2 linked regions of the Oharaeibacter diazotrophicus genome follow. The protein of the gene in region 1 interacts with the protein of each later gene in a pairwise test. Links are inferred from orthologs where the notes say so. Each region holds a gene or a part of one and is shown on either strand. Other genes may lie near its edges.

Region 1 (13,010 bases):
TCTCGAGACGCAGCTCGCGACCTTCGTCTCCCACGCGGTGCAGCGCAATCGCGAGCTCTCGCTGCTGATCGTCGACATCGACCACTTCAAGCGCGTCAACGACACCTACGGTCACGACGCCGGCGACGACGTGCTGCGCGAGTTCGCCAAGCGGATGCGCAAGTGCGTCCGCGGCATCGATCTCGCCTGCCGCTACGGCGGCGAGGAGTTCGTGGTGGTGATGCCGGACACCGACGCGCGCGTCGCCGGCATCGTCGCCGAACGGCTGCGCCAGCGCATCGCCGCCGAGTCGTTCCCGATCGCCGGCGGCACGCGGCAGATCGAGGTGACGATCTCGGTCGGCCTCGCCTCGGTCGACACCGTCGGCGACACGCCCGAAGCGATCCTGAAGCGGGCCGACAACGCGCTCTACGAGGCCAAGCGCTCCGGCCGCAACCGCGTGGTCGCCGCCGCGGCCTGACCGCGCATCCCGCGCGACAGAGACCGCCCGTTCCGGACCGATGCCGGAACCGGGGGCGGCTTTCGCCGTTTCCACGGCGGAAATGGTGAGGCCGGTCGACGACGGGTCACAGAGGAGGCCACTCTCGCCGTCGTCGACCGGCCGGCCCAGTGGGTCCAGGAGATGCGGCGGACCTGTACTCACCGGGTTCCGTCGAGATCTTCCGCCCCGCCCTTTCGGTGGACGTCGATCCGCGTTGAATCAATTTCTAACGAATGCCCGCATTCTACTCAACGCCGCCGGGCGATTCGCGCCCGATCCCCTGCGGACATAATGAACTGTTAAGGTAAATCCCGCTGGAGCCGCGCTCGCCCTCCGGCCGGCGCGGCGGGCTGCCTCCGCCCGTGCGACCGAACACGTTTCGGGCCGCGCCGCTCGGCATCGCCGATCCGACGCCTTTGCAGCGTCACCCGCCTGCGCTATAGACCGCGCCGGCATCTCCTCCAGACGTCCGTAGACGGGAGCACCCATGACCGCCATCATCGACATCGTCGGCCGTCAGATCTTCGACAGCCGCGGCAACCCGACCGTCGAGGTCGACGTGATCCTCGAGGATGGCTCGATGGGCCGGGCGGCGGTGCCGTCGGGCGCCTCGACCGGCGCCCACGAGGCCGTCGAACTGCGCGACGGCGGTCCGGCCTATCTCGGCAAGGGCGTCACCAAGGCGGTCGCCGCGGTCAACGACGAGATCTTCGCGGCGCTCGGCGGCATGGACGCCGAGGACCAGCTCCTGATCGACCAGACCATGATCGACCTCGACGGCACGCCGAACAAGGCGCGCCTCGGCGCCAACGCCATCCTCGGCGTGTCGCTGGCGGTCGCCAAGGCCGCGGCCGAGGCCGCCGGCCTGCCGCTCTACCGCTACGTCGGCGGCCCGAACGCGCGCTACCTGCCGGTGCCGATGATGAACATCGTCAACGGCGGCGTCCACGCCGACAACCCGATCGACTTCCAGGAATTCATGATCATGCCGGTCGGCGCCGGCTCGATCGCCGACGCGGTGCGGATCGGCTCGGAGATCTTCCACACGCTGAAGAAGGGCCTGAAGACCGCCGGCCACAACACCAACGTCGGCGACGAGGGCGGCTTCGCCCCGAACCTCGGCTCGGCCACCGAGGCGCTCGACTTCGTGGTGTCGTCGATCGAGAAGGCCGGCTACAAGGCCGGCGAGGACGTGTTCCTGGCGCTCGACTGCGCCTCGACCGAGTTCTTCAAGGACGGCAAGTACCATTACGAGGGCGAGGGCGTCGTCCGCACCATCGAGGAGCAGGTCGCCTATCTCGCCAAGCTCGCCGCCGACTACCCGATCATCTCGATCGAGGACGGCATGGCCGAGGACGACTGGGACGGCTGGAAGCTGCTGACCGACACAATCGGCTCGAAGGTGCAGCTGGTCGGCGACGACCTGTTCGTGACCAACTCGACCCGCCTGCGCCGCGGCATCTCGAGCGGCACCGCCAACTCGATCCTGGTCAAGGTCAACCAGATCGGCACGCTGTCGGAGACGCTCGACGCGGTCGAGACCGCCCACAAGGCCCGCTACACCGCGGTGATGTCGCACCGCTCCGGCGAGACCGAGGACAGCACCATCGCCGACCTCGCCGTGGCCACCAACTGCGGCCAGATCAAGACCGGCTCGCTCGCCCGTTCGGACCGGATCGCCAAGTACAACCAGCTCATCCGCATCGAGGAGGAGCTCGGTCCGCAGGCCCGCTACATGGGCCGCGGCATCCTGAAGGGCTGATCCGCGCGGGGCCGGACGGCCCCGTACGGAACGCTTGACGGACAAGGCGACGCACCCGCGCGGGGATCCCCGCGCGGGTGCGTCGTCGCATTCGGGGTCGGGCGGATCGGCACCGTCGTCCGTGCATTGTCGCAGGTCGCTGGATCCGCAGCTTGGGGTGGTATAGGATCCCTCGTGCAGAGGGTGGTGCCGGCGGAAGGTAGCCGCGACGCGGTCGTCGCGCACACCGTCGAGTTTCCATTCTCGCGCATCGGGGAGGACGACATGCGGTACGGCTTCCGGCGGGCACTCGCCTTCGTGATCTTCTACGCCGTCGCGGCGGGCGGGGCCGCCTCGGCCAAGTCCTGGAGCTGCCGCAATGAGCAGTTCGAGATCCACTGCGACAAGAACGGCTGCGAGAGCAGCGCGGCCGGCGAGTTCACCCCGATGGGCGTCGGCCTCGACGGCCGGACCTTCGACGTCTGCGCCTACGAGACCTGCTGGAGCGGCCGCGCCCGCGTCCACGAACGCGACCACGTCGTCCACGTGCACGCCGGCGGGCTCGCCATGACCGCGAACCCGAAGTCGAAGGCGCGGTTCGACCTGCTGCTCGACACGAAGGCCGGCGTAGCCGTTCTCCTCGGCGAGGGCTTCGCCCAGCCGATGACCTGCAAGCTGGAGTAGGGGGAAGGCGCGGGGACGTCGGTCGCGAAGCCCGTCTGCAACACCGCGCGTTTCCGCGACTTGGTCCGTGGACACGGGCCATCCACGGACCGTGAATGTCCCCGACGATCTCCACCGTGGCGATGGTGCGAACCTTCGTGAGGTGGTCGGCCCGCCGTCACGGACCAACCCATTGGAAGGCGAGTACGAAACGCCCTCGAACGATGTTCGGAAGCGGCCTGCGCCCCGGCCGCCGGGCTCGTCGGTGCGTCTGCTCCTTCCCCGTGCCTACCCCTCGCGTACCGCGTTCATGCGGTCGAAGCCGCTCGCGAGGTCGGCGATGAGGTCGTCGGGATCCTCGAGGCCGACGTGGAGGCGGACGAGGTGACCGGGCTCGTTCCAGGTGGTGGCGGTGCGGATCTTGCGCGGGTCGGCGACGATGGCGAGGCTCTCGAAGCCGCCCCACGAATAACCGAGGCCGAAATAGGCGAGGCCGTCGAGCATTGCGGCGACCGCTTTCAAGGGCATCTCCCGGGTCACGAAGGAGAACAGCCCGGAGGCGCCGGAGAAGTCGCGCCGCCAGAGCGCGTGGCCGGGGTGCGAGGGCAGGGCCGGGTGGAGCACCTTGGCGACCTCCGGACGGGTCTCCAGCCAGCCGGCGACCGCGAGGGCGCTCTCCTGGTGGCGGGCGAGGCGCACCGCCATGGTCCGGAGACCGCGCAGCGCGAGGTTGACGTCGTCGGGCCCGCAGCAGAGGCCGCTGTCGCCGTGGAAGGCCTTCAGGAGCGGCCACGCCCGGTCGTTGGCGGCGACGGTGCCCATCATCACGTCGGAATGGCCGACCACGTATTTGGTGGCCGCCATCAGCGCGACGTCGACGCCGTGGTCGAGCGGGCGGAAGTAGACCGGCGTCGCCCAGGTGTTGTCCATCACCGTGAAGGCGCCGTGGTCGCGCGCAGCCGCGGCGACGGCGGGGACGTCCTGCATCTCGAAGGTCTGCGAGCCCGGCGCCTCGGTCATCACCACGCGGGTGTTCGGCCGCATCAGGGCGGCGATGCCGGCGCCGATGGTCGGGTCGTAATAGTCGACCGAAATGCCCATCCGCTTCATGACGCCGTCGGCGAAATGGCGGGTCGGGCCGTAGGCGCTGTCGGTGATCAGCACGTGGTCGCCGGCCGAGGCGAGCGACAGCAGCGCCGTCGAGATCGCCGACAGGCCGGACGGACAGAGCACCACGCCCGCGGCACCGTCGAGCTCGGCGAGCAGGCCCGTCAGCGCGTCGGTGGTCGGCGTGCCGCGGCGGCCGTAGTGGTAGCGCTGCCGGCCCGACAGCATGGTCTCGACGTCGGGGAAGGTCACGGTCGAGCCGTGGTAGACCGGCGGATTGACGAAACCGTGCTGCGCCCTCGGATCGCGCCCACCGTGGGCGAGGCGGGTGTGGACGTCCGCGGTGGCCTTGTCGTCCTTCGACATCGTCTGATCGGGTCCTGGTCGGCGACGCTCGGCGCGTCGGCTCGGGTCTGATGGGGCGGCCATCCTAGCGACCCGGGCGCGGAACGCCAGCCGTGCGACGCCGGGGCGGTCAGGCCGCGACCTGACCGGTCGTCTCGGCCCGGTGCAGCATGCCGAGGAGGTCGCGCGGCTCGTCCGGGTCGGCGATCATGTCGAGCTGCTCGACGAAACCGGCGTGTTCGCTCACGCGGTCGTGGACGTAGCGCAGCGCCGAGAAATCCTCGATCGCGAAGCCGACCGAATCGAACACGGTGACGCGGTCGCGGCCGGTCCGCCCGGGCTTGGCGCCGGTCAGCACCTCCCACAGTTCGGTGACGGGATGGTCGGGCGCGAGCTGCTGGATCTCGCCCTCGATCCGGGTCTGCGGCGCGTATTCGACGACGATGTCGGCCCGGCGCAGGATGTCGGCCGAAAGCTCGGTCTTGCCCGGGCAGTCGCCGCCGACGGCGTTGATATGGACGCCAGGGCCGACGAGGTTGTCGTGGAGCACGGTGGCGTTGCGCTTGTCGGCGGTCACCGTGGTGACGATGCCGGCGCCCTCGACCGCCTCGGCGACGCTCGCCGCCTCGACGATCTCGAAGCCGTAGCGGGCGAGGTTGCGCGTCGCCTTGCGCGTCGCCACGGGGTCGACGTCGTAGAGGCGCAGGCGATCGACGCCGAGGATCGCCTTGAAGGCGAGCGCCTGGAACTCGCACTGCGCGCCGTTGCCGATCACCGCCATGGTGCGCACGCCGGCCGGGGCGAGCGCCCGGGCTGCGACCGCCGAGGCCGCGGCGGTGCGCAGGGCGGTCAGGATGGTCATCTCCGAGATCAGCCGGGGGTAGCCGGTGGCGACCTCGGCGAGGACGCCGAAGGCCGTCACGGTCTGCAGTCCCTCGCGCAGATTCTTCGGATGCCCGTTCACGTACTTGAAGCCGTAGGAGATTCCGTCGCTGGTCGGCATCAGCTCGATGACGCCGTCGGCGCTGTGCGCGGCGACGCGCGGCGTCTTGTCGAAGGCCTGCCAGCGCCGGAAGTCCTCCTCGACATAGCCGGCGAGGTCGGTCAGCACCCGCTCGACCCCGAGGCCGTTCACGAGGCGCATCATGTTGTGGACGCTGACGAAGGGAACCTGGTTCAGCATGGTCTCGCGCCTTCAGAAGCTCGGGGTGGGGCGGTCGAGCACGCGGCGGCCGAACAGGCTGGCGGCGAGGTCGACCATCAGCGTCGCGGTGCGGCCGCGCTCGTCGAGGAAGGGGTTGAGCTCGACGAGGTCGAGCGAGCGGACGCGGCCGCTGTCGTGCAGCATCTCCATGGCGAGATGGGCCTCGCGGAAGGTGGCGCCGCCCGGCACGGTGGTGCCGACGCCCGGCGCGATGGCGGGATCGAGGAAGTCGACGTCGAGGCTGACGTGGACGATGCCGTCGGCCGCCACGACCCGCTCGACGAAGCGGCGCACCAGCGGGGCGATGCCGATCTCGTCGACGTCGCGCATGTCGTGGACGCAGATGCCGGAGCGGCGCAGCGCCTCGCGCTCGGCCGGGTCGACGCTGCGCAGACCGATCTGGCAGACGTTCTCCGGCTCGAGCGTCGCCGGCGGGGCGGGCAGGTGCGGGGCGAAGTCGGCGATCCCCGCGGCATAGGCCATCGGCACGCCGTGGAGATTGCCGCTCGTGGTGGTCGCGAGCGTGTGCATGTCCGGATGGGCGTCGAGCCAGAGCACGAACAGCTCACGGCCCTCCTCGCGGGCGCGGCGGGCGAGGCCGGTCATGGTGCCGGCGGACAGGCTGTGGTCGCCGCCGAGGAAGATCGGCACGCCCTCGGCCGCTTCGGCATGGGCGATGTCGGCGAGGTGCCGGGTCCAGGCCGCGACCTCGGCGAGGTTTCGGATCGCCGGATTGGGGTGGGCCGGCACGGCCGACGGCGTCACCGCGAGGTTGCCGCGGTCGACGACGCCGTGGCCGAGGTCCGCGAGGGCCTCGGCGAGGCCGGCGGCGCGATAGGCGTTCGGACCCATGTCGCAGCCGCGACGGCCCGTCCCCGCCTGCACAGGCACCCCGACCAGAATGCACGACCGCTCCATGCCCGTCCTCCGTAGTCGCCCCGTCCGGAGAGACTCGCATCCCGGCGCGGCGCTTGGAACGGACCGAATTGCGCGATCCGGCGGCTCGTTCTACCGTTTCGGAAAGCGACTTCGCCCGGAACGGAAGTCATGGATGCCGTCGACCGTCAGCTGATCGCGATCCTGCGCCACGACGCCCGCCGCAGCGTCACCGACATCGCGGCCGAACTGGACCTGTCGCGCGCCACCGTTCGCGCGCGGATCGCGCGTCTCGAGGAGAGCGGCGAAATCGTCGGCTACACCGTGGTGCTGCGCTCGGACGCATCCGTGCAACCGGTGCGGGCGTTGGTGATGGTGGAGGTCGAGGGCAGGGCGCTCGACCGCGTCGTCGACGCGCTCACCGGCTTTCCCGAAATCGGAGCGATCCACACCACCAACGGCCGCTGGGACGCGGTCTGCGAGATTTCGTCGGCCAGCCTGACCGACCTCGACGCCCTGCTCCGGCGCATCCGCCTCGTGCCGGGCGTCACGGCCTCCGAGACCACGCTGCTGCTGGCGACCCCGCGCAGCACCCGCGCGCGACTCTGAGCACAGGGTCGGGCGACGAGGGCCGGGACGCCGGTGGCGGAACGAACGGCGTTCGCCGCGTGGCCGCGGTTCGCCGATTCCATCACGATGCGCGATCGCTCGGCCACGAAATGCGATGATCGCCCTGCGAAGGGGCGTCGTGACGACGCGGACATTCCTGCCGCGGTGCGGTCGACGGCGTGCCGCGGTGCGTCACCAACAGCGGCGGCGCAATATTCGCGCGGCAAGGGGCCGGTCGGATCGGTCGAGCGAAGGCGGCGCGCCTGCCGAAATGCTAGGCTCGGGGCGGTTCGATTTGTGGGCAGTTGGCGTTTCTTTGGATCCCGATCCCGAAGCGGCCGGAATTTCCTGCCCAACCATTGACCTTGCCCACGGAGTATCCTGTACTGGACGTCATCTCGGCCTCGTCCGGGGTCTCTCGACGCGTGGGGAAGGGATCGAGCGCACCGATGACGTCCATCGATTTTCGGAATGACCTGTCCGGAATCGGCATTGGATGCCACGAGTTCGTCATATTAAGCCGACCCCGCCGAGACGCTCCGCATGCCGGACCGGTTTCGAGATTGTCCAAGATTCGAACGGAACAGAAAAAAGGGAGCCTTCGAATGAACGCCACTTCCGTGAAGACGCTGGCCGTCGGCGCACTGCTCGCCACCGCGGCCGCCGTCGCTCCGGCGAGCGCCGGGACGCTCGACGACGTCAAGGCCAAGGGGTTCGTGCAGTGCGGCGTCAACGGCGCCGGTCTGCAGGGCTTCGGCGCGCCGGACGACAAGGGCGACTGGAAGGGTCTCGACGTCGACATGTGCCGCGCCGTGGCGGCCGCCGTGTTCGGTGACGCCACCAAGGTGAAGTTCACCCCGCTCAACGCCAAGGAGCGCTTCACCGCCCTGCAGTCGAAGGAAGTCGACATGCTGGCGCGCAACTCCACCTGGACGATGTCGCGCGACACCCAGCTCGGCATCCAGTTCACCGGCGTGAACTACTACGACGGCCAGGGCTTCATGGCCAAGAAGTCGCTCGGCGTCTCCTCCGCCAAGGAGCTAAACGGCGCCTCGATCTGCGTGCAGTCCGGCACCACCACCGAGCTGAACCTCGCCGACTGGTTCAAGGCCAACGGCCTCACGTTCAACCCGGTCGTGTTCGAGAAGCAGGAAGAGGCCGACGCCGCTTACGACAGCGGCCGCTGCGACGCCTACACCACCGACGCCTCGGGCCTCTACTCGATCCGCCTGAAGCTCACCAACCCGGACGACCACGTCGTGCTGCCGGAGATCATCTCCAAGGAGCCGCTCGGGCCGGCGGTCCGCCAGGGCGACGACCAGTGGGCGATGATCGTGAAGTGGTCGCTCTACGCCATGGTCACCGCCGAGGAGTTCGGCGTGACCCAGGCCAACGTCGACGAGATGAAGAGCTCGGAGAACCCCGAGATCAAGCGTCTGCTCGGCCTCGACGGCAACTTCGGCGAGAAGATCGGCATCGGCGCCGACTGGGCCTACAACATCGTCAAGGCCGTCGGCAACTACGGCGAGGCGTTCGACCGCAACGTCGGCGCCGGCTCGCCGCTGAAGATCGAGCGCGGCCTGAACGCGCTGTGGTCGAAGGGCGGCCTGCAGTACGCCCCGCCGATCCGCTGATCCGCGACGTCTCGTCCGGCCGGGCCCCCGCGCCCGGCCGGTCTTCCCGCTGGGACCGGTGCGTGGAACGTCCGCGCGCCGCCTCGGACCGTATCCGACTTTCCCAAGGGCCGCCCATGACGCTGCGTGACACCGCGCCCGCTCCCCTCGCCGCCCCGTCGCGGGCCGGCTCCTGGCTCTACGACCCCACCATCCGCGGCATCGTCTATCAGGTGGCGCTGGCGCTGTTCCTGGTGCTGTTCGGCTGGTGGATCTTCGACAACACCGTCCAGAACCTCCGGGCCGCCAACATCGCGTCGGGCTTCGGCTTCATGAGCGATCGCGCCGGCTTCGACATCGCGCAGAAGCCGATCGAGTTCACGCCGGACGACACCCACGGCCGCGCTTTCCTGGTCAGCCTCGTCAACACGCTGATCGTGGCCGCGCTCGGCATCGTCGGGGCCACCGTGCTCGGCTTCTTCGCCGGCGTCGCGCGGCTGTCGCCGAACTGGCTGCTCTCCAAGGTCGCGATGGTCTACGTCGAGACCTTCCGCAACGTGCCGCTGCTGCTGCAGTTGCTGTTCTGGTACAAGGCGGTGCTGTCGGTGCTGCCGGGTCCGAAGCAGGGCGTGGTCCTGCCGCTCGGCTCCAACCTCTCCAACCGCGGCCTGATCGTGCCGCGGCCCGTGCCGGGCGACGGTTTCGGCGCCGTCGAAATCGCCGTCCTCGTCGCGATCGCCGCCGTGTTCGTGCTCGCCCGCTGGGCCAAGAGCCGCCAGGAGGCGACCGGGCAGATCTTCCCGACCTTCCGCGTCGGCGCGGCCGTCGTCGTCGGCCTGCCTCTCGTCGTGTTCCTCCTCGCCGGGATGCCGCTCTCCTTCGAGTATCCCGAACTCAAGGGCTTCAACTTCGTCGGCGGCTTCGTCTTCAAGCCGGAACTGATGGCGCTGCTGCTCGGCCTCGTGATCTACACCGGAGCCTTCATCGCCGAAGTGGTCCGCGCCGGCATCATGGCGATCAGCCACGGCCAGAGCGAGGCGGCCTTCGCCCTCGGCCTGAAGCCGGGCGTCACCATGCGCCGGATCATCATCCCGCAGGCGATGCGGGTGATCATCCCGCCGCTGACCAGCCAGTATCTCAACCTGACGAAGAATTCCTCGCTGGCGGTCGCCGTCGGCTATCCGGACCTCGTCGCGGTCTTCGCCGGCTCGACGCTGAACATCACCGGACGCGCCGTCGAAGTCATCTTCCTCACCATGGGCGTCTACCTCGCGATCAGCCTGGTGACCGCCGCGTTCATGAACTGGTTCAACACGCGCGTCGCGCTGATCGAACGCTGAGGCGAGGGAGGTACCAGCCATGACCGACGTCACCGCCCCGTCCTCGCCGCGCCGCCCGATCTTCGTCCGCGACGCTTTCGTCACCCCGCAGCCGCCGCCGGCCTCGACGATCGGGCCGGTGGCCTGGATCCGGGCACGGCTGTTCTCCGGCCCGGTCAACTCCGCGATCACCCTGGTGACGCTGGTGTTCCTGGCCTGGGCGCTGCCGCCGATCATCCGGTGGCTGTTCGTCGACGCCGTCTGGACCGGCGACAACCGCGAGGCCTGCCTTCCGGTCGACGGCCGCGAGGTCGGCGCCTGCTGGGCGTTCATCAAGGCCAAGTTCGGCCAGATCCTGTTCGGCCGCTACCCGGTCGAGGAGCGCTGGCGCGTCGAACTGACCGGGCTCTTCTTCGTCGTCGGCCTCGTCATGCTGGCGGTGCCGAAGATCCCCTGGAAGGGCGTGACGGCCTACGTCATGCTGGTGGTCTTCCCGATCGTCGGCTTCTACCTGCTCTACGGCGGCACCGGCTTCGACCCGCTGGCGCCGTGGGTGGTGGCGGCGGTGCTCGCCGTCCTCGCCGCCCTGCCGTCGTTCCCGTTCAAGCGGCCGGTGCAGGTGGCGCTCGCGCTGATCCTGCCGCTCCTGATCGCCGACGTGGTGTTCGGGCTGATCGCGCTGCCGGTGGTCGAGACGTCGCTGTGGGGCGGCCTGATGGTGACGCTGGTCGTCGCCGTCACCGGCATCGTCGCCTCGCTGCCGCTCGGCATCCTCTTGGCGCTCGGTCGGCGCTCCAAGTTGCCGGTGGTCAAGTTCGTCTCGGTGGTGTTCATCGAGTTCTGGCGCGGCGTGCCGCTGATCACCGTGCTGTTCATGGCCTCGGTGATGCTGCCGCTGTTCCTGCCCACGGGCGTGAACTTCGACAAACTCCTCCGCGCCCTGATCGGCGTGGCGCTGTTCTCCGCCGCCTACATGGCCGAGACGGTCCGCGCCGGCCTGCAGGCGATCCCGAAGGGCCAGTACGAGGCGGCCGCGGCCATGGGCCTCGGCTACTGGCAGTCGATGCGGCTGATCATCCTGCCGCAGGCGCTGAAGATCGTGATCCCCGGCATCGTGAACAGCTTCATCAGCCTGTTCAAGGACACCTCGCTGGTGCTGATCATCGGCCTGTTCGACCTGCTCGGCATCATTCAGTTCAACTTCACCGACGCCAACTGGGCGACGCCGAACACCGGCAAGACCGGCTTCGTCTTCGCCGCCTTCGTGTTCTGGATCTTCTGTTTCGGGATGTCGCGCTATTCTCAGTACATGGAGCGCCGTCTCAACACCGGACGCCGACGCTGACACCGCCGGACGGCCGCGACAGACGGCCGCCGATGCAACGACACTGCAGGGGACACACGCACCGATGACCAGCACCAGCAGCAAGCCGGCGCCCTCGCGCGAGATCGCCGTGGAGATGACCGGCGTCAACAAGTGGTACGGCGAGTTCCACGTCCTGCGCGACGTCAACCTCACCGTGACGCGCGGCGAGCGCATCGTGATCTGCGGCCCGTCGGGCTCGGGCAAGTCGACGATGATCCGCTGCATCAACCGGCTCGAGGAGCACCAGAAGGGCAAGATCGTCGTCGACGGCATCGAACTCACCAACGACCTCAAGCGGATCGACGAAATCCGCCGCGAGGTCGGCATGGTGTTCCAGCACTTCAACCTGTTTCCGCACCTCACCATCCTGGAGAACTGCACGCTGGCGCCGATCTGGGTCCGCAAGATGCCCAAGAAGGACGCCGAAGATCTGGCGATGCACTATCTGAAGCGCGTCAAGATCCCCGAGCAGGCCAACAAGTACCCCGGCCAGCTCTCGGGCGGCCAGCAGCAGCGCGTCGCGATCGCGCGCTCGCTCTGCATGAAGCCGAAAATCATGCTGTTCGACGAGCCGACCTCGGCGCTCGACCCGGAGATGGTCAAGGAGGTGCTCGACACCATGACCAGCCTCGCCTCCGACGGCATGACCATGCTCTGCGTCACCCACGAGATGGGCTTCGCGCGCCAGGTCGCCGACCGGGTGATTTTCATGGACCAGGGTCAGATCGTCGAGCAGAACGAGCCGAACGCGTTCTTCTCCAACCCGCAGCACGAGCGCACCAAGCTGTTCCTCAGCCAGATCCTGCACTGAGGACGACGTCGCGGCGGTTGAAATCCGCGGCGGTCGGCGTAATCTGTCGGAGTGGAGACGGGCGGTTGGCCCCGCCCGCCTCCTGATCGGACTAGATGAACGAAATGCGGACCGTCAGTACCCAGCGGTCCGCATTTTTCGTCAGTCTGACCTCCAGCGTCCAACGCTTGCGCGTCATGGCCGGTCTCCTGCCCGAGGACGAGGCCGTCGCCACGGTCCGGGAGGCCCATCCCCCGGATCGCGCCGGCCGGGCGCGGCGCTGCTGCTGCCGCCCTCGGGCGGATGACACTCTCTCAGGTTGCCGTTCGATTGTCCAAACCCGCGAGGGCGCCGCGTCGCAGCGGGATCGTTGCGCGGGGGTACCGCGATCGCGCAAGATCGGGCCATGTCCGATCGCACCCGTCACCTGTTCGCGCCGGCGCTGCGCTATTTCGCGGCCGTCGCCCGGCACGGCTCCTTCCGCGCCGCCGCCCGCGAGCTCAACGTCGCCTCGTCGGCGGTGAACCGGCAGATCCTCGGCCTCGAGGCCGATCTCGGCGTGGCGTTGTTCGAGCGGATCGGCCGGCGGATCAGGCTGTCGCCGTCGGGCGAACTCCTGCTGCGCCACGTCACCGACACCTTCCGAGACTTCGAGGCGGTCGCCGGCGAGATCGACGCGCTGAAGGGCATCCGCCGCGGCCGCGTCTCGATCGCCACGGTCGAGAGCGTCGCACAGGATCTCCTGCCCGACATCGTCGACCGCTTCCTGACCCTGCATCCCGGTATCGACGTCGCGGTGGTGACGACGGTGTCGGAGGAGGCGACGCGCCTGGTCACGGCCGGGGAGGTCGATCTCGGGCTGACCTTCAACCCCAACGGCGGGCGCGCTCTCGAGA
Region 2 (15,704 bases), 720 kb from region 1 along the record:
CGGCAGGGTCGGCCTTGGCAACGTCGGCCGTGCGGTGGCCCCCGTACGCCTGCCGTCCGCCATCGAACGAGGCGATCGCGGGCCGCTCGAAGTCGGTCGGGTGATGTCGGATCTCGACGAAGCCGAACCGGGCTTCGCCGGAAGCCTCAACGATACTCCCTCACCACCTCGATGGGCCCGACAATCGCTGCATTGAACGCGTCGAGTTCTTCGGCCGGTATCCAGTATTCGCGCAATGCGCGGCCACCGGCTTCCTGCACGTCGTATCGGTCGAGGAAGTCGCGGCGCACCTCGAAGCGCGTCACGAAACCCGCGCCGCTCTGCGGTACGTTCCAATCGCGCGCGATCCTGATGGCGTAATCTTCCGACAGGACCGGATAGAATATCGGCTGATCCGGCAGGCGCGGCGGGAACGACAGCATGCCGCCGTCTCGGATGAGCTCGAGTTCGGCCGGACCGACCGGACGCCACAGTGTCACCGTCTCGGGTTTCATGTTCAGATCCTAGCCGACGGTGCGCCGCCATACCATCGGCCGATCCGTCGGCGCGTCCCGGAGCGGCAGGCCGTCGGCGTGCGCGGTTGTCGTCAGTAGGCGGCGATCCAGGCGGAGAGGACGGCCCAGACGGCCTCGTGGTCGGGCAGGCGGGCGTCGACGCAAGGGGCGGGGCGGCCGACGCTGACGCCGAAGCCGCCGTGGTTGCGGGCGGCGACGAAGGCGGGTTCGTCGGGCACGTCGTCGCCGATGTGGACGGGCACGCGGCCGGCACAGGCGCCGTCGACCATGAAAAGCGACAGTGCGCGGCCCTTGTCGGTGTCGCGCGGGACGATGTCGACGGCGACGCGGCCCGGCATCACCTTGAAGGCGCCGTCGGCGCGGTCCTCGGCGAGGGCGATCAGCTGGCCGACGGCGGGGTCGCGCGGGTCGAACACCAGCGCCATGCCGCCGGGCTTCCACTCGATCTCGATGTGCGGGAAGTAGAGCGCGACGTCCTCGGCGATCTTCTCGTAGATGCGGCGCTCCTCGGCCGTCAGCACCGGCATCACCCGCTTGCCGCCGGGATAGCGGCGGTCGGCGCCCTGCAGGCCGGCGACAGGCAGGTGCAGCGGCGCGAACATGGCGTCGACCGCGTCGACCGAGCGGCCGGTCAGGATCACCGTCGCGCCCGCGGTCGCCTTCTGGACGCGGGCGAGCAGGTCGAGGCGCGGGCGCGGGATGCCGCGGGCACGGTCGGCCGCGGTCGGGCCGATCAGCGTGCCGTCGACGTCGAGGAAGAGCGCGATGCGGTCCGGAGGCGGCAGGCGGGCGACGAGGGAGGCGGTATCACTCAATCAGGACGGCCCTGAAGTCGTTGACGTTGGTGCGGGTCGGCCCCGTCACCAACAGGTCGCCGATCGAAGCGAACGCCGTGTAGGCGTCGTTGGCGGCGAGCCAGGACTTCGGGTTGGTGCCGCCGGCGAAGAGCCGGTCCGCGGTCGTACCATCGCAGAAGGCGCCGGCGTTGTCTTCCGTTCCGTCGATGCCGTCGGTGTCGGCGGCGAGACCGTGGACGCCGGAGAGGCCGGCGATTCCGATCGCGAAGGACAGCAGGAACTCGACGTTTCGGCCGCCGTGGCCGCCCTTGGAGCGCACCGTCACCGTGGTCTCGCCGCCCGACAGCACCACGCAGGGGCGCTGGAACGGCTGGCCGCGGGCGACGATCTGGCGGACGAGCGCGGCGTGGACCGCGCCGACGTCGCGCGATTCGCCCTCGATCGAATCGGAGAGCACGTGGGCGGGCAGGCCCGCGGCGCGCACCGCCGCGGCGGCGGCGTCGAGCGACATCTGCGCGGCCGCGATCACCACGTGGGTGTCGCCGGCAAAGTCGGGATCGTCGGGCTTCGGGGCGTCGGCGGCCTCCGAGTTCAAGAAGGCGAGCGCCTCGGCCTGCAGATCCATGCGGTAGCGCTCGACGATGGCGAGGGCGTCGGCGCGGGTGGTGCCGTCGGGAATGGTTGGGCCGGAGGCGACCAGCGCGGGGTCGTCGCCGGGGATGTCCGACAGCACCAGCGAGTGGACGCGCGCCGGATGGGCGGCGCGGGCGAGCCGGCCGCCCTTGATCAGCGACAGGTGCTTGCGCACGCAGTTCATCTCGTGGATCGAGGCGCCGGAGGCGAGCAGCACCCGGTTGACCGCGCGCTTGGCCTCGCGGCCGACCGCGTCCGGCGGCAGCGACAACAGCGAGGACCCGCCGCCCGAGATCAGCGCCACGACCTGGTCGTCGGGCCCGAGGTCCTTCACGAGGTCGAAGATGCGGCCGGCGGCGGCGGCGCCCTTCTCGTCGGGCACCGGATGGGCGGCCTCGACGATCTCGACGTGCGCGCAGGGGTGGGCGTGGCCGTAGCGGGTGACGACGAGGCCCTCGAGCGGACCGCGGCCGGCCGCGGTCCAGGCCGCCTCGAAGGCCGCGGCCATCGCGGCCGAGGCCTTGCCGGCACCGACCACCACGGTGCGGCCGGCGACGACGGGGGGCAGGTGGGCGCCGATCACGCGGGCCGGATCGGCGGCCGCGACGGCGGCGTCGTAGAGGCTCCTCAGAAACGCGCGCGGATCGTCGATCAACTCCCGTCCTCCCGAAGGCATGGCGCGCCGCCCCCGCGACGGACCGCCGACCCCACTTGAAGGACGACGGGCCCGGGTTCGTAAAGGCCGTCTTCGGTCGCTGCGACGTTTGATGCCAGTGCCCGCGCCGGTTCAGGCCCGGCCGGCGACGACGAGGCCGTGGCGCCGGCCGTGGTCGAGACCGTCGACGAGGGCGAGCGTCTCGGCGGCGGCGCGCGACCAGGAATAGCCGCGCGCGTTGGCGCGGCCGGCCCGGGCCAGCCGGTCGCGCAGCGCCGGATCGCCGGCGAGGTGCGCCATGGCGGCGGTGAGCGCGTCGGGATCGTCCAGCGGCACGAACAGCGCGCCGGCGCCGGCGACCTCGCGCAGGATCGGGATGTCGGCGGCGATCACCGGCGTGCCGAGGGCCTGCGCCTCCAGCACCGGCAGGCAGAAGCCCTCCTTGCGCGAGGGCACCACCAGCGCCACCGCGGCCCGGATCGCCGACCGGAGTTCGGCGTCGGGGAGCGCGCCGAGGGCCACGAAGCCGGCCGGCATCGGGTTGGCGGCCGCCCAGCGGGCGATCGCGCCGCCGCGGTCGCTGCCGATCCAGCGCACCACCGGACGTTCGCCCCGGCGCTCGGCGCGGGCGAGGGCGTCGAGCAGGCCCTCGGCGTTCTTGTTCGGCTGGATGTTGGCGACCATCAGGAAGTCGGCCGGCGGACCGGCGGGCGGGTCGCGGTCGTCGTCGCGGAACTTCGAGGCCTCCTTGACCACGGTGCAGCGGCCGGCGAAGGCCGGCATCAGGGCGCGCGCCTCCTCGCGGGTGGCGTCGGAGACGCAGACGACGGCGCGCGAGACCAGCGCCGACCAGCGCCACGCCAGGAGCGCGTAGACCACGCTGCGCAGCGGACGCTGGCTGCGGTCGAAGTCGTAGAAGTCGTGGATGGTGACGATCTGGTCGATCACCGGCAGCGGCGCGCCGACGGGGGTAGCGGAGAGATAGGTGCGGGCGCCGGCGAGCCGGGCGGCGATCACGGCGCCCTGGTGGACGAGCGGCTCGTAGAGCTTGAACGGCAGGCCGCGCGGCTTGCCGGGCAGGCGGACGATGCGCGCGGCGTCGAGCCCCGGCAGCAGCGCCGGGTCGACGTTGGTGTAGACCGTGACCGGCCGGCCCGCCGCGGCGGCGATCGCCGGGAACAGACCGGCGGCGTAGCTGGTGATGCCGGTGATGCGGTCGGGGTCGGTGGATACGAGCGCGAGCGCGACGCCGCGGCGGTCGGGCGCTTCCAGGAGCAGGGCGACGGCGAGCGAGGCGGCGCAGGCGAGGACGCCGACCGCGCCGATCAGCGCGACGACGGCGAGCGCGGGCAGGTCGTCGAACAGGTGGTTGCGCAGCACCATGCCGACGGCCTCGACGGCGAGGCCGAGCACGGCGGCGACGACGATGGCGCGGCCCGGCAGGGCCACCGGCGCCAGCCGGCGCGACAGCAGCACGGTGACCGCCAGCGCGGCGAGCGCGCCGCCGGCGAACATCCGCGCGGCGGTCCAGGCCGGATCGGCGCCGGCGAAGGCCCAGCCGATCGCCGCCGACGTGGCGGCACCCGCGACGAGGGCCGGCAGCTGGCGCAGGTTGCGCTCGTGCATGTGGAAGACGGCGTCGAAGGCGAAATACTTGAGGTTGAGCGCGACGGCGCCGAGGGCGACCCAGGGGATCACGTCGTGGAAGGCGTCGCGGTAGGCGTCCGGGAACAGGGCGAGGGCGACGGCGTCGCGCGCCGACAGCAGCGTGCCGACGGCCGGCAGGAACACCGCCGCGAGCAGCGCGACCTGCCGGCGCAATTCGCCCTCGGCCTCGCGGTGGCGGCCGGCGTTCCAGAGCGCGGCGAGGCGGACGAAGGCGCCCTGGTTGAAGGCGGTGCCGAGGATGTCGAAGCCGGCGCGGCCGACCGTGAAGGCGGCGACGTAGACGCCGAGGCTCGCGGCGTCGCCGAGCGACTTCAGCATCGCCTTGTCGAGGCCGGCGATCACCTGAGAAAGGACCGTGAGGGCGACCAGCGGGGCCGCGTAGGCGGCGACCCGGCGCAGCGGCACCTTCCGCGGCAGCCGCGGGTCGGTGGCGGCGAGGCCGACGGCGAGCGCGGCGAGGCCGACGACGGCGGTGCCGAGGCTGGCGAGCAGCGAGGGCAGCAGGAACTCGCCGGAGAGCCGGAAGCCGGCGAGCGAACCGACCAGCACGGCGAGGGCGCGCAGCGTCTCGAGCAGCGACGCCCGGCCGGCGGCACCGGTAGTCTGGACCAGCGTCAGGCCGAAGCGGGTGAGCGTGGTGGCGCCGACGTAGGCGCCGGCGGCGAGGGCGACCGTGCCGGCCCGCTCGGGGGCGAGCCAGCCGGCGATCGCCGCGGTGCCCGCGACCGCCACGACGGCGCAGGCGGCGAGCACGCGCGCCATCGCGAGGGCGAAGCCGCGCGACACGCCGGCCTCGCCGGCGCCGAAGCGGGCGAGGGCGACGCGGATCCAGTTGGCGGCGGACTGGTCGGCGAACTCGCCGATCAGCATCACCAGCGCGAAATAGCCGAAGGCCGCCGGCGCCAGCGCGTGGGTGGCGGCGAAGGTGACCAGGAAGGCGCCGCCGCGCGCCAGCGCGACCGACGGCAGGTAGATCAGGAAGGAGCGGAGCATCACGGCCTCCAGGCGAGATCGCGGAGCGGCAGGACGGCGCAGGCGAGCGCCACGGCGAGGATGTTCTTCGTCCGGCGCCAGCGGCCGAGGTGGCCGGCGCGGCCGAACTTGCGGACCGCGGCGACGAAGAGCTCGGTCCAGGCGAATTCGCTGAACACCGCGCCGCCCTTGCAGGCGATCAGGTCGCGCCAGGTGTAGGCGTCGACGAGGTCCTGCCAGCGCGCCGGCGCCTCGCCCCGGGTGGCGAGCCAGGCGTGCAGATGGCGGTAGTGGGCGAGGGCGAAGCCGACGACACGGGCCCGGCGGACCCGGTCGACCCGCGCCCCGAGCGCCGAGACGTTGGCGCCGTGGACGCGGTAGACGCCGAGCACGGCGTCCAGGCAGACGACGTCGCCGGTCCAGGCGGCGGCCCAGGAGGCGTAGCCGTCGAAGCTGAAGGAGCCGTCGTCGAGGAAGGCGAACAGCTCGCGCAGGAAGTCGGTGCGGTAGGCGTTGCCCGAGGTCGGCGGCGCCGGGATGCCGCCGTGGGCGGCGATGTGTCCGGCGGCGCCGGTGCGCCGGAACGGTTCCTCCGGCAAGAGGCCGATCGGTCGCTCGGCGCGGTCGCGGCACTCCAGGCGGTACATCACGGCGTTCGGCCTGTCCGCGCCGATCGCCGTCGCGATCGCCGCACAGGCGCCCGGCGCCAGCCGGTCGTCGGCGTCGAGCGCGATCACGTAGTCGGTGGCGATCGACGGCAGCACGGCGGCGATCGCCGAGTTCTGGCCGCCGTTCTCCTTGGCGACGACACGGTAGTTCGCGGCGGCGAAGCCGCGCGCCACCGTCAGGGACCCGTCGGTCGAGCCGTCGTCGACCACGACGATCTCCACCGCCGGCCATGTCTGGTTCAGGGCGGATTTGATGGCCGAAGCGACGAATTCGACATAGTTGTAGTTCGTGACGACGATCGTGAAGGACGGTTTATTCTGAGTCAGAAACATTTGGATACGTTCCTGATACGCTTAGTTACAATTGAAAGATCCTGATTGATTTGAACTATAGTTCTCTCGTTCTTGTCAAAACGCTTCGTCGGGGAGCGTTAACAGGATGGTGACGAGATCTTGCAGCGGGATCGGATCGTTCCGCCGAATCCACGGGTTCCGCCGCCGGACGGGCTGGTGTATGGACCGGCCGTCCGAACCGAGCCGTCCGAGCAGACCCTGGGGAGCCGTCGTTCCATGTCCGTGCTGATCGCACCGTCGATGCTGTCGTCCGACTTCGCGCGGCTGGCGGAGGAGTTGAGGGCGATCGAGGCGGCCGGGGCGGACTGGATCCACCTCGACGTCATGGACGGCCACTTCGTGCCGAACATCACCTTCGGTCCGCCGGTCATCAAGGCGATGCGCCCGCACACGGCGCTGCCCTTCGACGTGCACCTGATGATCGAGCCGGCCGATCCCTTTCTCGCCGCCTTCGCCGACGCCGGCGCCGACGTGATCTCGGTCCACGTCGAGGCCGGACGGCACGTCCACCGCTCGCTGCAGGCGATCCGCGGGCTCGGTCTCGAGGCCGGCGTGGTGCTGAACCCGGGCACGCCGGCCGAGGCGATCGAGTATCTCCTCGACGAGACCGACCTCGTGCTCCTGATGACCGTGAACCCGGGCTTCGGCGGGCAGGCCTTCATCCCGGCGGTGGTCGAGAAGGTGCGGCGGGTACGCGCGCTGATCGGCGACCGGCCGATCCGGATCGAGATCGACGGCGGCGTCTCGGTCGAGAACGCCGGCGTGCTGGCGGCGGCCGGGGCCGACGTGCTGGTGGCCGGCACCAGCGTGTTCCGCGGCGGCGCGGCGGCCTATGCCGCCAACGTCGCGGCGCTGAAGACGGCGGCCGCCCGATGAGCGCGCCCGCCACCCCCGCTCCCGCGCTCGTGTTCGACCTCGACGGCACGCTGGTCGACAGCGTGCCGGACATCGCCGGCGCCCTCGCCGAGTTGATGGAGCGCCACGGCCTCGCGCCGCATCCGCGCGCGGCGGTGGTGCGGATGATCGGCCACGGCGTCGGCAACCTCGTCGAGCGGGCCTTCCTCGCCCACGACGTCCGCCTCGACGCCGCCGCCCACGGCGCGGCGGTCGAGGAGTATCTCGGCCTCTACGAGCCGCGCGCGACGCGCGACACCCGGCTGTTCCCGGGCGTCGAGGCGGCGGTGCGCGCCTTCGCCGCGGCCGGGGTGCCGATGGCGGTGTGCACCAACAAACCGACCGCGGTGTCGCGGGAAATCGTCGCCCATTTCGGTCTCGACGACGTTCTGCGCGTGGTCGTCGGCGGCGACTTCGGGCCGCCGCGCAAGCCGGCGCCGGATCTGCTGCAGAAGGCGGTGGAACTTCTCGGCGCGACCGCGCATCATTGCCTGATGGTCGGCGACAGCGGCGCGGACGTCGCGGCCGCGCGCGCGGCGGGGATGCCCGTCGTGGTCGTCGACTACGGCTACACGGCGGTGCCGCCGGCGGAACTCGGCGCCGACCGGGTGATCGGCGACTTCGCCGACCTCGCCGACGCGGTGCGTGACCTTCTGGGGTGACGGGGCGATGTCCGGGCTCAAGGCGCTGATCTTCGACGTCGACGGCACGCTGGCCGACACCGAGGAAGTGCACCGTCAGGCCTTCAACGCCGCGTTCAGGGCGTTCGGCCTGCCGTGGTCGTGGGACCAGGGCTTCTATCGCCAACTGCTGCTGGTGTCGGGCGGGCGCGAGCGGATCCGCCACTTCGTCGACACCTACGTGCCGGAGATGGCGGCCGAGGGCCTCGCCGCGATCAACGAGATCCACGTCCGCAAGAGCGCGCTCTACGCCCGCATGATCGACCAGCGCGCGGCCCGACTCCGGCCGGGCGTCGAGCGGCTGATCGACGAGGCCAACTCGCGCGGGCTGAAGCTGGTGCTGGTGACGACGTCGTCGATCGCCAACGCCGAGGCGGTGATCATCGCCAACCTGGAGCCGGCCGGGCTCGACCTGTTCGACGCCATCGTCGGCGGCGAGACGGTGGCGAACAAGAAGCCGGCGCCGGACATCTACCGGATGGCGCTGGAGCGGCTCGGCCTGCCGGCGCGCGCCTGCGTCGCCTTCGAGGACAGCCTCAACGGCCTGAAGGCGGCCAACGCCGCCGGGCTGCGCACGGTGGTGACGCCTTCGACCTATACGCAGGGCGCCGACTTCACCGGCGCCTTCGCCCTGATCTCCCACCTCGGCGACCCGTTCGAGCCCTACGAGCACTTCGCCGGGGCCGGCGAGGGCGATCGGATGGTCACCGTCGGGGCGCTGCGGCGCTGGATCGACGACGACGACGACATGCGCAGCCTGCTGACGATCGGCGGTCGGTCGATCTATTGAGCGGCTGCCCGCGGAGCGGGCAGGGTCGAGGTGCGAATTGCACAAATCGAAGGCGTCGGCGGGGTGATTGTATGCAATCGTCCTCGGCGGCGCCGTGGCCACGGCGGCGCCGGTTCGCGGCAGCGCCGGACGTGCCGCGGCAAGTGCGCGTAAATGAAAGGTGAATCCCGGCGGGGCCGTCCCGTGGGCCGGACTGGCACGGCGGTTGCTCTCCATGTCGTCAGGCGCAGCGGCCCGTGAGGTCGCCACCGACGCCCGACACAAGGGGGAATTCCGGAGTCATGATCTCTCGTCCGTTCGATCGCCGCACGTTCCTGAAGGGCACCGGTCTCGGCCTCGCCGGCCTCTCCACCGGCCTGATCACCACGCTGCCGGCCCGCGCCGAGGCGCTGACCATCGGCATCCTCTACGTCGGGGCCAAGGACGACTTCGGCTGGAACCAGGCCCACGCCGTCGCCGCGGCGGCGCTGAAGCAGGTGCCGGACGTGACCGTCGTGGAGGAGGAGAACGTTCCCGAGACCGTCGCCGTCGCCCAGTCGATGGAGTCGATGATCTCGCTCGACGGCGCCAAGCTGATCTTCGCGACCTCGTTCGGCTACTACAACCCGTTCATGCTCGACATGGCGAAGAAGTATCCGGACGTGCAGTTCCGCCACGCCGCCCCGCTGTGGACCGACAAGGACCCGACGAACGCGGGCTCCTACTTCGGTCAGCTCGATCAGGCGCACTACATCGACGGCGTCGCCGCCGGCCTCTCGACCAAGTCGAACAAGCTCGGCTTCGTCGCCGCCAAGCCGATCGGCACCGTGCTGCGCAACATCAACTCCTTCGCCCTCGGCGCCAAGAAGGTGAACCCGAACGCGACCGTGCAGGTGATCTTCACCGGCGACTGGTCGATGCCGGTGCGCGAGGCCGAGGCCACCAACGCCCTGGTCGACGCCGGCTGCGACGTCATCACCTGCCACGTCGACGGCCCGAAGGTGGTGATCGAGACCGCCGAGAGCCGCGGCGCCAAGACCTGCGGCCACAACGCCTCCCAGGCCCCGCTCGCGCCCAAGGGCTTCATCACCGGCGCCGAGTACAAGTGGGAGACGATCTACAAGGACTACGCCGCCAAGCTCGCCAAGGGCGAGGCGCTGCCGAACTTCATCGGCGGCGGCTTCGACCTCGACTTCGTGCAGTCGACCCCCTACGGCGCCGGCGCCACCCCGGAGGCGATCGCCGCCGCCGACGCCGCGCGGGCGGACGTCAAGGCCGGCAAGCCGATCTTCGTCGGCCCGATCAAGAAGCAGGACGGCTCGGTGCTGGTCGCCGAGGGCGCCTCGCTCGACAACTACGCGCCGGAGCTGAACGCGACGGACTACCTGATCGAGGGCGTGGTCGGCTCGATCACCTGAGCCGGGCTGCGGGTCGACCGTCGACGGCTCGCGCGCGGGCCCCCTCTCCCTGTCCCTCCCCCTCCAGGGGGGAGGGGACGCGATTGGGATCGCACGGCCGACGATCACCCGGTCCGCACACCGCCGACGCTGGCGCTCCCTCCCCCCTGGAGGGGGAGGGTCGGGGGGAGAGGGGGGAGCCGAGGGCTCCCCGTTCGACCGCAACGATCTCCGACCGTCCAACCCGGAGTCCCCATGGCCGACACGACCGCATCCGCGCCGCCTTCGGCGGGCCTCGCCGAGAGCCTCGACCGCCTGCGCCGCTCGTCCGAGTTCGTCGTGATCCCGCTCCTGGCGCTGGTCGCCTCGGCGATCCTGTTCGGGCTGTTCCTGCTCGCCGTCGGCAAGAACCCGCTGACCTTCTATTCGCTGGTCTGGACCGGCGGCTTCGGCACCGCCTTCTCCTGGCAGAACACGCTGGTGCGCGCCTCCCCGCTGATCCTGACCGCGCTCTGCGTGGCGATCCCGGCCCGGCTCGGCATGACCGTGATCGGCGGCGAGGGCGCCCTGGTGCTCGGCGGCTTCGCGGCGGCGGTGTCGGCGATCCCGCTGGTGGGCGTGCTACCGCCGGTGGTGGTGATCCCGGTGATGGCGGTGTCGGCGGTGATCGCCGGTGGGCTCTGGATCGGCTTCGTCGGCTTCCTCCGGCACTACCGCGGCATCAACGAGACGATCTCGTCGCTGCTCCTGACCTACATCGCCTATTCGATCCTGAACTTCTTCGTCGAGGGCGCGCTGCGCGACCCCTCCGACCCCAACAAGCCCTCGACCATGCCGATCGGGCCCGACTACATGATCGGGTCGATCCCCGGCACGAGCGTGCACTGGGGCCTCGTCGCCGGCCTCGTCTGCGCCGCCGCGACCTGGGTCCTGATGAACCGCACCACCTTCGGCTTCGCCGCCCGCATCACCGGCGGCAACGTCCGCGCCGCGATGGCGCAGGGCCTGCCGGTGGGGCGGCTGATCGTGATCTCGACGGCGCTGGCCGGCGCCTTCGCCGGCCTCGCCGGCTTCTTCGAGGTCGGCGCGATCCACGGCAAGGCCAACGCCTCGCTGATCGCCGGCTACGGCTTCACCGGCATCCTGGTGTCGTTCCTCGCCCGCCACAATCCGCTCGCCATCGTGCCGGTGGCGATCTTCCTCGGCGGCCTCGCCGCCGCCGGCGGCCTCGTCCAGCGCCGCATGGGCCTGCCCGACGCCACCGTGCTGGTGCTGCAGGGCCTGATGTTCGTGGTGCTGCTCGTCTCCGAGACGCTCTACGGCCGCTTCTCGATCTTCAAGGCGCGGGGGACCTGATCCATGGACGACGTCGGCCTCTCCACCGTGCTGCTCGCCATGCTGGCGGGCGCGATCCGGGTCTCCACACCCTTCCTGTTCGTCTCGCTCGGCGAGTGCCTGACCGAGAAGTCGGGCCGCATCAACCTCGGCCTCGAGGGCACCATGGTGTTCGGCGCCATGGCCGGCTACGCCATCTCCTACGAGACCGGCAACCCCTGGCTCGGCGTGCTGGTCGCCGGCTTCTCCGGCACCCTGTTCGGGGCGCTGCACGGGGTGATCTGCGGCCTGCGCCTCGTCAACGACATCGCCATCGGCATCGCGCTGATGCTGTTCGGGCGCGGCCTCGCCTTCTTCTTCGGCAAGGACTACATCCAGCCGGTCGCGCCGCGGCTGCCGGCGATCGAGTTCGGCTGGTGGGCCTCCGACCCCAACCTCGCCAAGGCGCTCGAGATCAACCCGCTGTTCCTGATCGGCATCGCGCTCGCGATCGCGATGTGGTGGGCGTTCCGCTCGACCCGGGTCGGGCTGATCGTGCGCACCACCGGCGACAGCGCCCCGGCGGCGCTGGCGCTCGGCATCGACGTCAAGCTGGTCCGCCTGCTCGCGACCGCGGCCGGCGGCTTCCTCGCCGGCGTCGGCGGCGCCTTCCTGTCGCTGTTCTACCCGGGCTCCTGGACCGAGGGCCTGTCGTCGGGCCAGGGCCTGATGGCGGTGGCGCTCGTGATCTTCGCGCGCTGGAACCCGCTCGCCTGCTTCGGCGCGGCGCTGCTGTTCGGCGCGGCCGGCGCGCTCGGGCCGGCGCTGCAGTCGATCGGCATCACCCGCGGCTACCACTTCTTCAACGCCGCGCCCTACGCGATGACGCTGGTCATCATGATCCTGTCCATCTCGCCGAAGCGCAGCCTGAAGGGCGCGCCGGGCGAACTCTCCATCACCAAGTGACCTTGGCACCAAGCGAGGCGGGAACGATGAACGGGCTCGGTGGTCTCAACAAGTCCGAGAACGGCGTGGTGATCGGGCTGGTGCAATTGCAGCTGCCGGTCGTCGCGACGCCGGCGGATCTCGCGGCGCAGACGGCGAAGATCGTCGCCATGGTCGGCAAGGCCCGGCGCAACATGGCGACCATGGACCTCGTGGTCTTCCCCGAATACGCCCTGCACGGCCTCTCGATGGACACCAACCCGGCGATCATGTGCCGGATGGACGGGCCGGAGGTCGCGGCCTTCCGGGCGGCCTGCGCCGAGCACCGGATCTGGGGCTGCTTCTCCATCATGGAGTACAACCCGAACGGCAATCCCTACAACGTCGGGATCGTGATCGACGACCAGGGTGCGGTGAAGCTCTACTACCGCAAGCTCCATCCCTGGGTGCCGGTCGAGCCGTGGGAGCCGGGCGACCTCGGCATTCCCGTGATCGACGGGCCGAAGGGCGCCAAGCTGGCGCTGATCATCTGCCACGACGGCATGTTCCCGGAGATGGCGCGCGAGTGCGCCTACAAGGGCGCCGAGATCATGCTGCGCACGGCCGGCTACACCGCGCCGATCCGCGACAGCTGGCGCTTCACCAACCAGGCCAACGCCTTCCAGAACCTGATGGTGACCGCCAACGTCTGTATGTGCGGCTCGGACGGCACCTTCGATTCGATGGGCGAGGGCATGATCGTGAACTTCGACGGCACGGTGCTCGCCCACGGCACTACCGGCCGGGCCGACGAGATCGTCACCGCCGAGGTTCGGCCGGACCTCGTGCGCGAGGCGCGCACCGGCTGGGGCGTCGAGAACAACATCTACCAGCTCTGGCACCGCGGCTACGTGGCGGTGAAGGGCGGGGCGATGGACTGCCCCTACAGCTTCATGAAGGACATGGTGGCCGGCACCTATCGGCTGCCGTGGGAGGACGCGGTCAAGGTGGTCGACGGCACCTCCTGCGGCTTCCCGGCGCCGGAGCGGGCCTACGGCGAGAGCGCGGCGACGGCGGAAGCGGCGGAGTAGCGCGATGCACGGGATCGATCTTGTGCTCAGGTGGTGGCCGGACGGGCGCGACGGGGGCGGTGCGCGAGTGGCCGGCGACGGTGCGCGGGCGTCCGGCGGCGGTGCCCCCTCTCCCTGCCCCTCCCCCTCCGAGGGGGAGGGGACGATTGGGGGGCCGCTCGCCTGCGCTGCCGACGCGGTATCGGGTTCCGGGCGCGCGGCCGTGTCCCCACGTCGTCCCTGCGAGCGGGACGCGTCCGGCTTCCCCCACAACTTCACCTGCGGAGTGCGGTCATGACCACCCTCGACGAACGGGTCGACGCGGCCCAGGTGCCGGGCGGGCGGACCGCGGCCGCGGAGCCCTACGCGTGGCCGTTCGACGGTGATCTCCGGCCGGAGAACACCGCGCTGATCGTGATCGACATGCAGACCGACTTCTGCGGCAAGGGCGGTTACGTCGACTGCATGGGCTACGACCTGTCGCTGACGCGCGCGCCGATCGAGCCGATCGGCGCGCTGATGGCGGCGATGCGGGCCAAGGGCTACACCATCGTCCACACCCGCGAGGGCCATCGGCCGGACCTCTCCGACCTGCCCGCCAACAAGCGTTGGCGCTCGCAGCGGATCGGCGCCGGCATCGGCGACCAGGGGCCGGCGGGCCGGATCCTGGTGCGCGGCGAGCCGGGCTGGGAGATCATCCCGGAACTGGCGCCGTTGCCCGGCGAGGTGATCATCGACAAGCCCGGCAAGGGCTCGTTCTGCGCCACCGACCTCGAGCTGATCCTGCGCCTGAAGGGCATCCGCAACGTGGTGCTGACCGGCATCACCACCGACGTCTGCGTCCACACCACCATGCGCGAGGCCAACGACCGCGGCTTCGAGTGCGTGATCGTCGCCGACTGCTGCGGCGCCACCAAGCACGACAACCACCTCGCCGCCCTCGACATGGTGAAGATGCAGGGCGGGGTGTTCGGCGCCGTCACCACCAGCGCGGCGCTGATCGAGGTGCTGTGATGGTGTTGCGCCGGGCCTTCGTCCACCGCTTGCCGGCCGCCGCGCCGGACGACGTCTCGGCGCTGGAGGCGGCGATCGCGGACGGGCGGATCGATCCGGCCGGCGTCGTCGCCATCCTCGGCAAGACCGAGGGCAACGGCTGCGTCAACGACTTCACCCGCGCCTTCGCGGTGCGCGCCCTTTCCGACGCCCTCGCCGGCCACGTCGGCCGCCCGGCCGCGGCGGCTGTGTCGCTGGTGATGTCCGGCGGCACCGAGGGCGGGCTGTCGCCGCATCTCCTGGTGCTGGAGCGCCGGTCCGCCGAAGAGACGGGCGACGCGCCCGGGCCGGCGCTGGCGATCGGCGCGGCGCACACGGGCGACCTTCCCGCCGAGGATCTCGGCCGACGCGGTCAGGTCGAGATGGTCGCGGCGGGCGTGCGCGCCGCCATGGCCGACGCCGGCCTCGACGATCCCGCCGACGTCCACTTCGTCCAGATCAAGTGCCCGCTGCTCACCGCCGACCGGGTCCGCGCCGCCGAGGCGCGCGGGGCGACGACGGCGACGCGCGACACGCTGAAGTCCATGGGCCTGTCGCGCGGGGCCTCGGCGCTCGGCGTCGCGGTGGCGCTCGGCGAGATCGACCGCGACGCGGTCGACGACGTGGCGATCGGGCGCGACTTTTCGCTGTGGTCCGGGCGGGCGAGCACGTCGGGCGGGGTCGAACTCCTCGGCCACGAGATCGTGGTGCTCGGCACGGGCCGCGGCTGGGTCGGACCGCTTTCGGTCGACCACGCGGTGATGGCCGACGGCATCGACGTCGAACCGGTGCGCGCAGCGCTGCGCCGGCTCGGCCTTGCCGCCGACGGCCAGCTGGCCGCGGCCGAGCGCGGCCGCCTCGTCGCGCTGCTCGCCAAGGCCGAGGCCGGCTCGACCGGCCGGCTGCGCGGCCTGCGCCACACCATGCTCGACGACAGCGACATCTCGTCGACCCGCCACGCCCGCGCCTTCGTGGCCGGGGCGCTCGCCGGGCTCGTCGGACACGCCGAGATCTTCGTCTCGGGCGGAGCCGAACACCAGGGACCGGACGGCGGCGGACCCGTCGCCGTGATCGTCGACCGTGAAGGAGTGATGGGATGAGCGCCCTCGAAAAGCCGGCCCCGCGCGCGATCGGTCTCGAGACCCGGGGGATGACCAAGATCTTCGGCGCGCTGACCGCGCTCGACACGGTGTCGATCGACGTCAAGCCGGGCTCGTTCCACGCCCTCCTCGGCGAGAACGGCGCCGGCAAGTCGACGCTGGTGAAGTGCATCATGGGCTTCTACCAGCCGACCCGCGGCGAGGTGCTGGTGAACGGCGCCAAGGTGGAGATCCCCAACCCGAAGGCGGCGCGCGACCTCGG

Evidence for each region.
Region 2: the proteins of eno (region 1) and rpe interact in binary tests that used the Escherichia coli proteins (3 or more experiments, as listed by UniProt). The link is inferred for Oharaeibacter diazotrophicus from one-to-one orthologs.

The regions. Positions count from the first base shown.
Region 1 is NZ_SNXY01000006.1:985,389-998,398, reverse strand. Bases 177-3,105 are described here. They hold eno (phosphopyruvate hydratase), read left to right. Parts: upstream 177-968; coding sequence 969-2,243; downstream 2,244-3,105. Other genes in these bases: EDD54_RS04705 (hypothetical protein), read left to right, coding at 2,508-2,906; EDD54_RS04715 (PleD family two-component system response regulator), read left to right, coding at 177-460. Outside these bases: more of EDD54_RS04715, read left to right, coding at 1-176; metC (cystathionine beta-lyase), read right to left, coding at 3,174-4,358; EDD54_RS04695 (ornithine cyclodeaminase), read right to left, coding at 4,468-5,520; rocF (arginase), read right to left, coding at 5,533-6,459; EDD54_RS04685 (Lrp/AsnC family transcriptional regulator), read left to right, coding at 6,589-7,026; EDD54_RS04680 (amino acid ABC transporter substrate-binding protein), read left to right, coding at 7,632-8,660; EDD54_RS04675 (amino acid ABC transporter permease), read left to right, coding at 8,777-9,979; EDD54_RS04670 (amino acid ABC transporter permease), read left to right, coding at 9,999-11,303; EDD54_RS04665 (amino acid ABC transporter ATP-binding protein), read left to right, coding at 11,368-12,135; EDD54_RS04660 (LysR family transcriptional regulator), read left to right, coding at 12,521-13,010. UniProt on the Escherichia coli protein: Catalyzes the reversible conversion of 2-phosphoglycerate (2-PG) into phosphoenolpyruvate (PEP). It is essential for the degradation of carbohydrates via glycolysis.
Region 2 is NZ_SNXY01000006.1:1,712,091-1,727,794, reverse strand. Bases 5,568-8,308 are described here. They hold rpe (ribulose-phosphate 3-epimerase), read left to right. Parts: upstream 5,568-6,478; coding sequence 6,479-7,138; downstream 7,139-8,308. Other genes in these bases: EDD54_RS08065 (HAD-IA family hydrolase), read left to right, coding at 7,826-8,308; gph (phosphoglycolate phosphatase), read left to right, coding at 7,135-7,818; EDD54_RS08080 (glycosyltransferase family 2 protein), read right to left, coding at 5,568-6,241. Also shown: EDD54_RS08100 (ADP-ribosylation/crystallin J1), read right to left, coding at 147-494; EDD54_RS08095 (trehalose-phosphatase), read right to left, coding at 587-1,330; EDD54_RS08090 (glycerate kinase type-2 family protein), read right to left, coding at 1,323-2,621; EDD54_RS08085 (glycosyltransferase), read right to left, coding at 2,733-5,261; more of EDD54_RS08080, read right to left, coding at 5,261-5,567; more of EDD54_RS08065, read left to right, coding at 8,309-8,626; EDD54_RS08060 (BMP family ABC transporter substrate-binding protein), read left to right, coding at 8,908-10,023; EDD54_RS08055 (ABC transporter permease), read left to right, coding at 10,258-11,358; EDD54_RS08050 (ABC transporter permease), read left to right, coding at 11,362-12,282; EDD54_RS08045 (formamidase), read left to right, coding at 12,309-13,331; biuH (biuret amidohydrolase), read left to right, coding at 13,605-14,324; atzD (cyanuric acid amidohydrolase), read left to right, coding at 14,324-15,442; EDD54_RS08030 (ABC transporter ATP-binding protein), read left to right, coding at 15,439-15,704. UniProt on the Escherichia coli protein: Catalyzes the reversible epimerization of D-ribulose 5-phosphate to D-xylulose 5-phosphate.